One region of the Pseudarthrobacter sp. WHRI 8279 genome, then DNA from elsewhere that is predicted to be linked to it. Evidence: predicted binding sites of a transcription regulator. Region 1 holds the regulator's gene; the other holds the start of a gene.

What was found. The regulator HspR, encoded in region 1, represses chaperone genes until heat shock. The targets are predictions, from matches to a motif close to AAGTTGAGTCNNNNNGACTCAACTT.
Region 2: a site for HspR is predicted at 1,633-1,657, ahead of clpB (ATP-dependent chaperone ClpB). Genes of this name have one in related genera too.

What each region holds. Positions count from the first base shown of each region.
Region 1 covers NZ_CP168162.1:2,995,170-2,999,555, forward strand. The annotation lists gene ABRP28_RS13830 (FAD-dependent oxidoreductase) at 1-606, shown strand, start outside; gene ABRP28_RS13835 (low molecular weight phosphatase family protein) at 643-1,083, shown strand; gene ABRP28_RS13840 (hypothetical protein) at 1,096-1,482, opposite strand; gene ABRP28_RS13845 (heat shock protein transcriptional repressor HspR) at 1,667-2,092, opposite strand; gene ABRP28_RS13850 (DnaJ C-terminal domain-containing protein) at 2,108-3,079, opposite strand; gene ABRP28_RS13855 (nucleotide exchange factor GrpE) at 3,174-3,887, opposite strand; gene dnaK (molecular chaperone DnaK) at 3,890-4,386, opposite strand, start outside.
Region 2 covers NZ_CP168162.1:2,865,622-2,870,007, reverse strand. The annotation lists gene ABRP28_RS13235 (ABC transporter permease) at 1-469, shown strand, start outside; gene ABRP28_RS13230 (ABC transporter ATP-binding protein) at 466-1,515, shown strand; gene clpB (ATP-dependent chaperone ClpB) at 1,688-4,333, shown strand; gene ABRP28_RS13220 (septum formation family protein) at 4,384-4,386, opposite strand, start outside.

The DNA.
Region 1 (4,386 bases):
CTCGGCGGCCGCGTCCGGCGCCTCGTGGAGGCCGGGAAAATTGAGCTCCACACCGGCTTCGGCATCAGCTCACTGAAGACCCTCGACTCCCATGTCACAGTCGAAGCCGCCGATGGCCGCACCCTTGATGCCGACGTTGTGGTCCCCTGCACCGGGTTCGGCCCCGACCTGGACATCCTGCGCGAGCTCCGGCTGGAGCTCGATCCCGCCGTCGAAGCTCCCCGCGAGCTCGGCCCGCTGATCGACCCGGAATTCCACTCCTGCGGCACCGTCCCCCCTCACGGCGCCAAGCTCCTTGCCCACCCGGACAAGGACTTCTACATCGTGGGCATGAAGTCCTACGGCCGGGCACCCACGTTCCTCCTGGCCACAGGCTATGAGCAGGTCCGCTCGGTGGTGGCCGCCCTGGCCGGGGACCGCGAGGCGGCTGACACCGTCCAGCTGGAACTGCCTGAGACCGGCGTCTGCTCCACGGACGCCGGCACCAGCTGCGACGTCCCCGCCGCATCCGCCGCCCAGCCCGATGCCGGCTGCTGTGCATCCCCCGAGCCTGTCCTGGTGGGCTTTCCCACGGGGCTTTCCCACGGCCGCTCCGGCAGCAACTAGATCCAGACACTGAACACCGACCTCCGGAGCAGCACCATGTCCAACCCCAGCCACCAGCCACCCGCGTCCAAGAAACCGGCCGTCCTCTTTGTCTGCAGCAAGAACGGCGGAAAATCCCAGCTCGCCGCCGGCCTGATGAACCAGCTGGCCAACGGGAACGTCACCGTGTACTCGGCCGGCACCAAACCCGGGAAGTCCCTGAACCCCCAGGCCGTGGAGTCGCTCACCGAACTGGGCATCGACATCAGCAGCGAACACCCCAAGCCGGTCACGGAGGACGTCCTGGACGTTGTGGATGCGGTGATCGTGCTGGGAACGGAAGCGAAGCTCGAGCCCCGCGAGGGAACGCGCTTTGAGGTGTGGGAGACCGACGAGCCCTCCGAGCGCGGCATTGAGGGCATGGAGCGCATGCGCCTGGTGCGGGACGACATCAGGTCCCGTGTCCGGGACCTTTATGAGGATCTTTCCCGCGGTTAGCCGCGATGCCGCCTACCCCATCGCAGGAGCGGCGGAAGTGCGGCCGGCAAACTGCCGGCGCGCCCAGCGGGCCAACTTCTTGCCCTTGCCCTTCCACCAGTTGTCCTCGTCCTTGTCGTGGTGGAGGCGGAAGATGATGGCCACCAGCACGAACATGCCCATAACCACATCGATCCAGGACCACAGCACCAGCGCGATGAGCACCGTCAGGCCATTCACCACGATGGACGGAATGGCCAGGGAGCGGAATACCGTGCTGGCCAGGTAGCGCCGGTGGGACCTCGGGACGGACAGTGCCCGCACCATGTCAAAGCAAACGCACACCACCACCACCGTCTGTCCGAGTGCCAGCAGCATCTGGCCGGGAAGCGAGCCGCTGAACGCTGCCACCGACTCCATCCCCGGGCTCATCGGTGAACCCCAACGGCAGGGCTGCAAAAAGCGAAACCACACATGGAAAAACCCCCAGAAACTTTGGAACCACTGCTGCTGATCCAGCAATGGTTCCATTGAAGTTTCCGGGGGCTCCAGGGGTCACGAGTAGTGGGTACTCTATTTCCTGCCCGTACCCGTGGTGTTGTACTTACCTGCCGATGGCGCGAGGCCGCCACAGCACCACAGCCTGAGAGCGCGGGCGTGGACGCTGGCCGCGTGCCAGGCTCACGACGTCGCCCGCAGCGCCCGCAGCGAAGATCCGGGTGTCCAGCGGCTGCCGGCGCCGGCCGAGTTCCTCGGTCAGTTCCGCAACCCTGCTCTGCAGGGCGGCCACCTGGTTCTCCAGCTCCAGGATCCGCTTGATCCCCTCCAGCGAGACGCCTTCCTGGGACAACCGCTGCACCTCACGGAGCATGTTGATGTCCCGCTGGGAGTAGCGGCGGGACTTGCCGGGGGCACGGCTGGGCGAGACGATGCCCAGGCGGTCGTACTGCCGGAGCGTCTGGGGGTGCATGTCCGCAAGTTCAGCCGCGACCGAAATCACGAAGATAGGCTGGTCAGCACTGACGTCCACAGCACACCTCCCCTGCTACAACCGGGCCTTGGCGGCCAGGCCCTCACGGACATCGGCTCCGGACGTGGCCTCGGCAAACGCCTTGACCGCGGCTTCGGCTTCCTTGTTCAGGTTCTTGGGGACGGCGACGTCGATGGTCACCAGCAGGTCGCCGGTTCCCTTGGACGTCTTCACGCCTTTGCCCTTGACCCGCAGGGTGCGGCCCGACGGCGTGCCGGCCGGAACGCGGACCCGCACCTTTTCGCCGTCGATCGTGGGCACCTCGATGTCTGCTCCCAAAGCAGCTTCGGGGAAGGTGACGGGAACGTGGATCCGCAGGTTGTCGCCGTCGCGCGTGTAAAACGCATGCGGCTGGACGGCGACGGACACCACCAGGTCCCCGTAACCGGCGGCGCCAGGCTGGCCCTTCCCCCGCACGCGGACCTTCTGGCCGTCCTTGATGCCCGCGGGCACCCGGACGTCGATCACTTCGCCGCTGGGCTCCCGAAGGCCGATGGTGGTGCCGCGGATGGCACCGGCGAAGGAAATACTCGTGGAAGCTGTGCGGTCCGCACCCTTCTGCGGGGTCCGCTGGAATCCGCTCTGGCCGAAGCCACCGCCGAAGAGGTCGGCGAACTCCGGCGGGATGCCGCCGGCGGAGGGGTTGAACCCGCCCGCATGCCGCCCGGTGTTGCCCGTGAACAGGCCGCCGAACATGTCCTCGAAGCCGGCGCTGCCCGCCCCGGCTCCGCCAGGTGCGAACCGGGCACCGCCGCCCATGGCCCGGATGGCGTCATACTGCTGGCGCTCATCGGGGTCCGAGAGCACGGAGTAGGCCTCGGAGATGTCCTTGAACTTCTTCTCCGAGGCAGCATTGCCCGCATTGGTATCCGGGTGGTGCTGCCGCGCGAGCTTCCGGTACGCCTTCTTGATGTCGGCGTCGGAAGCGTCCTTGGCGATACCAAGGATCGCGTAAAAGTCCTTGTCCACCCAATCCTGGCTAGCCAATGGCGTTTCCTTTCAAGAATTGTGCCGAGATGACAGTTCGCGCCAATGTTCTGTCGAATCACTGCCGCGAACTGTCATCTCGATGGGAGTAATGCTAAGCCGGAACGGCCACAATCACCTGGGCTGCGCGGAGGACCCGGTCGCCTGACTTGTAGCCGGAGCGGAGCACCTGGCTGACGGTGTCAACCTCGATGTCCTCGCCGGGCTGCTGGATCAGGGCCTCGTGGATCGTGGGATCGAACTCCACGCCGGTCTGGTCGATGCGGACCAGGCCATAGGTCTTCAACGCGTTCTCCAGCTTGGTGGCGATCGCGGCGAACGGTCCGTCGGCCAGGTCGCCGTGCTGGCGCGCCGCGTCCACGTCGTCCAGGACCGGAAGCAGGGAGTTCAGGACGCCGATGACGGCCATCTCCCCTGCCACCGCGCGGTCCCGTTCAACGCGCTTGCGGTAGTTGACGTACTCGGCCTGCAGCCGGAGGAGGTCGTTCCGCAGCTCGGCTGCCTCTGCGTTCGCCGAGCCCGTTGCAGCCGCGCCCTGCGCCACGGATTCCTCCGCCGGCACCTCCACGCCGTTGAGGATTTCCTCGGCCTGGGCAAGGGCGTCGCCGTCGGAATCCTGCCCAGCGGAATCCTGCCCGGCGGAAGCCGAACCTGCGCCCTGGCCGCCTTCATGGTGGCCGCCCTCCGGGTGCCGGGCCTGCCCGGTCACCGGGTCAACCTTGCGGTTGTCCCGGATGACCGGCTCGCCGTCGTGCCCGCCCTGGCCGGTGGAGGCGTTGTGTTCTTCCTCGTTACCGTGATGGGGCATGATTACTTCTTCGCTTCGTCTTCGTCGATGATCTCGGCGTCAACGATGTCCTCGTCGCCAGCCTTGTCACCGGCAGCGGAACCCGCAGCGCCTTCAGCACCTGCAGCGCCGGTGGCGCCGTCGGGTGAGCCGGCCTGGGAGTAGATGGCCTCGCCCAGCTTGCCCTGGGAAGCCTGCAGCTTCTCGAAGGCTGCCTTCACCGCGGCGTCATCGGTGCCTTCGAGTGCCTTCTTGAGGTCGTCGACGTCGGCCTGGACCTCGGTCTTGACCTCTTCAGGCAGCTTGTCGGCGTTGTCGGCGATCAGCTTGTCCACGGAGTAGGCGAGCTGCTCGGCGGTGTTGCGGGTGTCGGTTGCCTCGCGGCGGGCCTTGTCCTCGGCTGCGTGCTCCTCGGCATCCTTGACCATGCGGTCGATGTCTTCCTTGGAGAGGCTGGAACCGCCCGTGATGGTCATGGACTGTTCCTTGCCGGTGCCCTTGTCCTTCGCGGAGACGTGGA
Region 2 (4,386 bases), 130 kb from region 1:
CGCGTTTTCAACCACTGCCGTGGTGCTGGCCCAGACATTCGTGGCCCTGCCGTTCCTGGTGGTCAGCCTCGAAGGCGCCCTCCGGACCGGCGGTCAGCGCTATGAGGCGGTGGCAGCGACGCTCGGGGCATCGCCCGGGACCGTGTTCCGGCGCGTCACGCTCCCGCTGGTCCTGCCGGGGCTAGCCTCCGGGGCGGTCCTCTCCTTCGCCCGGAGCCTCGGGGAATTCGGTGCCACGCTGACGTTCGCGGGCAGCCTGCAGGGGGTGACCCGGACCCTGCCCCTCGAAATCTACCTGCAGCGCGAAACAGACCCGGACGCCGCCGTCGCGCTTTCCCTGGTGCTGGTGGCCGTAGCCATCGCGGTGGTGGCCCTGGCCTACCGGCGCCCGGGCGGGAAGGTGCGAAACCAGCAGGCTTCGGGGGAGCGGCCGACGACGGCTGCCGGCGCAGGCGGTGGCGTCCAGTGACGTTCTCGTTCAAGGCAGCCGTGGAAACGCGCGGTTTCGACGCCGCCCTTTCGCTCGGCCCCGCGGAGACCGTGGCAGTGATGGGTCCCAACGGCGCCGGCAAGTCCACCCTGCTCTCGGTCATCGCCGGGCTGGTGCGGCCGGACAGGGGTGAGGCCCAGCTGGACGGCCGGACCTTGTTCCGCCTGGGCGAAGGGCAGCCGCGGTGGACCGCTCCCCATCGCCGCGGGACGGCGCTGCTGGCCCAGGAGCCGCTGCTGTTCCCGCACCTTACCGCCGCCGAGAACGTGGCCTTCGGCCCGCGGAGCGCGGGGACGCCGAAACGCCAGGCAATGCAGCAGGCGGTGCGGTGGCTCGCCGACGTTGAAGCCGGGGACCTTGCGGACCGCCGTCCCGCCGAACTCTCCGGCGGACAGGCGCAGCGCGTGGCGGTGGCCCGTGCGCTCGCGGCGGATCCCGGGCTTCTCCTCCTGGACGAACCGATGGCCGCGCTGGACATCCATTCGGCCCCGCTGCTCCGGCGCCTGCTCAAGCGCATCCTGGCGGACCGGCCGGCCATCATCATCACCCACGATGTCCTGGACGCCCTGATGCTCGCCGACCGGGTGGTCATCCTGGAAAACGGCCGGATTGCAGAGGAAGGCCCCACCCGGCAGGTCCTGCAGAAGCCGCGCAGCGCGTTCGCGGCCGGGCTGGCCGGCCTCAATTTCGTCATCGGAACGGCTGCAGGGGACGGCATCCTGACCGGCCAGGGCCTGCACATTGCCGGGCACAGCGAGGACCCGGTCCCCGCCGGCCGGCCCGCCGTGGCCGTGTTCCCGCCGTCGGCCGTTTCGGTGTTCCTCACCGCCGCCCACGGCAGCCCCCGGAACTCCTTCCCGGTGTGCATCACGGACCTGGAGCCGCATGGGGACCAGGTCCGCGTGCGGGCCGGCGGGCTGGCGGCTGACATCACGCCGGCCGCCTTGACGGACCTGGGGCTGCTGCCGGGAATGACGGTGCACCTGGTGGTCAAGGCCGCGGCAGTGTCCGTCTACCCGTTGTAAGGGCCGAGCCTAGGGCCAAACCGCCGCCATACAGGACTAGGGTCTGTCGCCTCTGTCGGCCGCCGCGTGGAGCTGTTTCGCTGTAGGCAAACAGTCGTCAGGAACGGCACAAAACCAAAGTTGAGCGTAGTAGACTCAAGTTAATAAAAACTGCCCCCGGAAGGAGCTCTCTTTGGACGTCAAATTCACCACCAAGAGCCAGGAGGCTCTCTCGGCTGCGGCCATGAACGCCTCCACGGCCGGAAACCCGCAGGTTGAGCCGGCCCACCTGCTCAAGGCGCTGATGGACCAGCGTGAAGGCGTCGCCGTGGCGCTGCTCCGCGCCACGGGCGCGGACCCGGACTCCGTCAGCGTGCAGGCGAGCAGCGCCATCAAGGCGCTTCCGGCCACTTCGGGCGGGTCCAGCCAGCAGGCGCAGCTCTCGCGCCCGGCACTGCAGGCAATCCAGAATGCCAAGGAGGAAGCGGACCGGCTGGGCGATACCTTCGTCTCCACCGAGGTCCTCCTCCTGGGGATCTCGGCCGGCAACGATGCCGCGGCCCGCCTGCTGCGCGACGCCGGCGCCTCCCACGAGGCGCTGCTCGCCGCCCTGCCGGGTGTCCGCGGCGACGGCAAGGTCACCAGCCCGGATCCGGAAAACACCTTCCAGTCACTGGAAAAGTTCGGTACGGACCTGACCGCCATGGCCCGCTCCGGCAAGCTTGATCCCGTGATCGGCCGGGACGCGGAAATCCGAAGGATCGTCCAGGTCCTGAGCCGCCGCACCAAGAACAACCCCGTGATCATCGGCGAGCCCGGCGTCGGCAAAACCGCCGTGGTGGAGGGCCTGGCCCAGCGGATCGTCGCCGGGGACGTGCCGGAGAGCCTGCGCGGCAAGACCCTCATTGCCCTGGACCTGGCATCCATGGTGGCGGGCGCCAAGTACCGCGGCGAGTTCGAGGAGCGGCTCAAGGCAGTCCTGGAGGAGATCAAGAACTCCGAGGGCCAGATCGTGACGTTCATCGACGAGATCCACACCGTGGTGGGCGCCGGCGCCACCGGCGACTCATCCATGGACGCCGGCAACATGCTCAAGCCCATGCTGGCCCGCGGCGAGCTGCGGCTGATCGGTGCAACCACCCTGGACGAGTACCGGGAAAACATTGAAAAGGACCCCGCCCTGGAGCGCAGGTTCCAGCAGGTGTACGTGGGCGAGCCGAGCGTGGAGGACACCATCGGCATCCTCCGCGGCCTGAAGGAGCGGTACGAGGCACACCACAAGGTGACCATCGCGGACGCCGCCCTGGTGGCAGCCGCGACGCTCTCCAACCGCTACATTTCCGGCCGCCAGCTGCCGGACAAGGCCATCGACCTGGTGGATGAGGCAGCGTCCCGGCTCCGCATGGAAATCGACTCGGCGCCCGAGGAAATCGACCAGCTGCAGCGGCTGGTGGACCGGCTCACCATGGAGGAGCTGGCCCTCCAGGACGAAAAGGACGCCGCGTCTGTTGAACGGCTGGCGGCGCTCCGGGCGGACAAAGCGGACAAGGAAGAGGAGCTGAACGCCCTCAAGGCCCGCTGGGAAGCCGAAAAGGCGGGACTGAACCGCGTGGGCGACCTCAAGGCAAAGCTGGATGAACTGCGCAGCGCCTACGACAAGGCCGCCCGCGAAGGCGACCTGGAAACAGCCTCCCGCATCCTCTACGGCGAGATTCCCGCCCTGGAGCGCGAGCTGAACGCTGCCGCGGAGGCCGAGGCCGCCGTCGTGGACAAATCCACGCAGATGGTTGCCGAACAGGTGACCGCTGACGACATCGCCGAGGTCATCTCCGCCTGGACCGGCATTCCGGCCGGGCGCATGCTGCAGGGCGAGAGTCAGAAGCTGCTCCACATGGAGGAGGAACTGGGCAGGCGGCTGATCGGCCAGGCGAAGGCCGTCACGGCAGTCTCGGACGCCGTCCGGCGCGCACGGGCCGGCATCAGCGACCCCAACCGCCCCACCGGATCATTCCTCTTCCTGGGGCCCACCGGCGTCGGTAAGACCGAGCTGGCCAAGGCGCTGGCGGACTTCCTGTTCGACGACGAACGCGCCATGGTGCGCATCGACATGTCCGAGTACGGCGAGAAGCACTCCGTGGCCCGGCTGGTGGGTGCGCCTCCGGGGTACGTAGGGTACGAGGAAGGCGGCCAGCTCACCGAAGCCGTCCGCCGTCGACCCTACTCGGTGGTGCTGCTGGACGAGGTGGAGAAGGCCCACCCGGAAGTCTTCGACATCCTCCTGCAGGTGCTCGACGACGGCCGGCTCACCGACGGGCAGGGCCGCACAGTGGACTTCCGCAACGTGATCCTGGTGCTGACCTCCAACCTGGGCAGCCAGTTCCTGGTGGACCAGACCCTCGAAGCGGACGCCAAGCGCAACGCCGTCATGGCCACCGTCAACGCATCCTTCAAGCCGGAGTTCCTGAACCGGCTGGACGAGGTGGTGCTGTTCGATGCCCTCACTGTCGAAGAGTTGGCGCACATTGTGGAGCTGCACGTGGACGAACTGGGCCGCCGCCTCCACGACCGCCGCCTGACGCTCGAGGTGACGGAGGGCGCGCGGGCCTGGCTCGCCCTCTCCGGGTTCGATCCCGCCTACGGTGCCCGCCCGCTGCGCCGCCTGGTGCAGCGCGAGATCGGCGACCGCCTGGCGAAGGCCATCCTGGCCGGCGACATCAGCGACGGCGACACGGTGCTGGTGGACACGGCAGCGGACGTCGGGGAACTCACCGCAGCCGGAACCGACCTCCCGGCCGCGGAAGGGCGCAGCAGCGGCCTCTCCGTCCGCCGCAAGGACTAGGCCGGCCGGAAGGACAAGAAGGCAGGCGTGCTGCCCTGGCGGTGTGGCCGCTA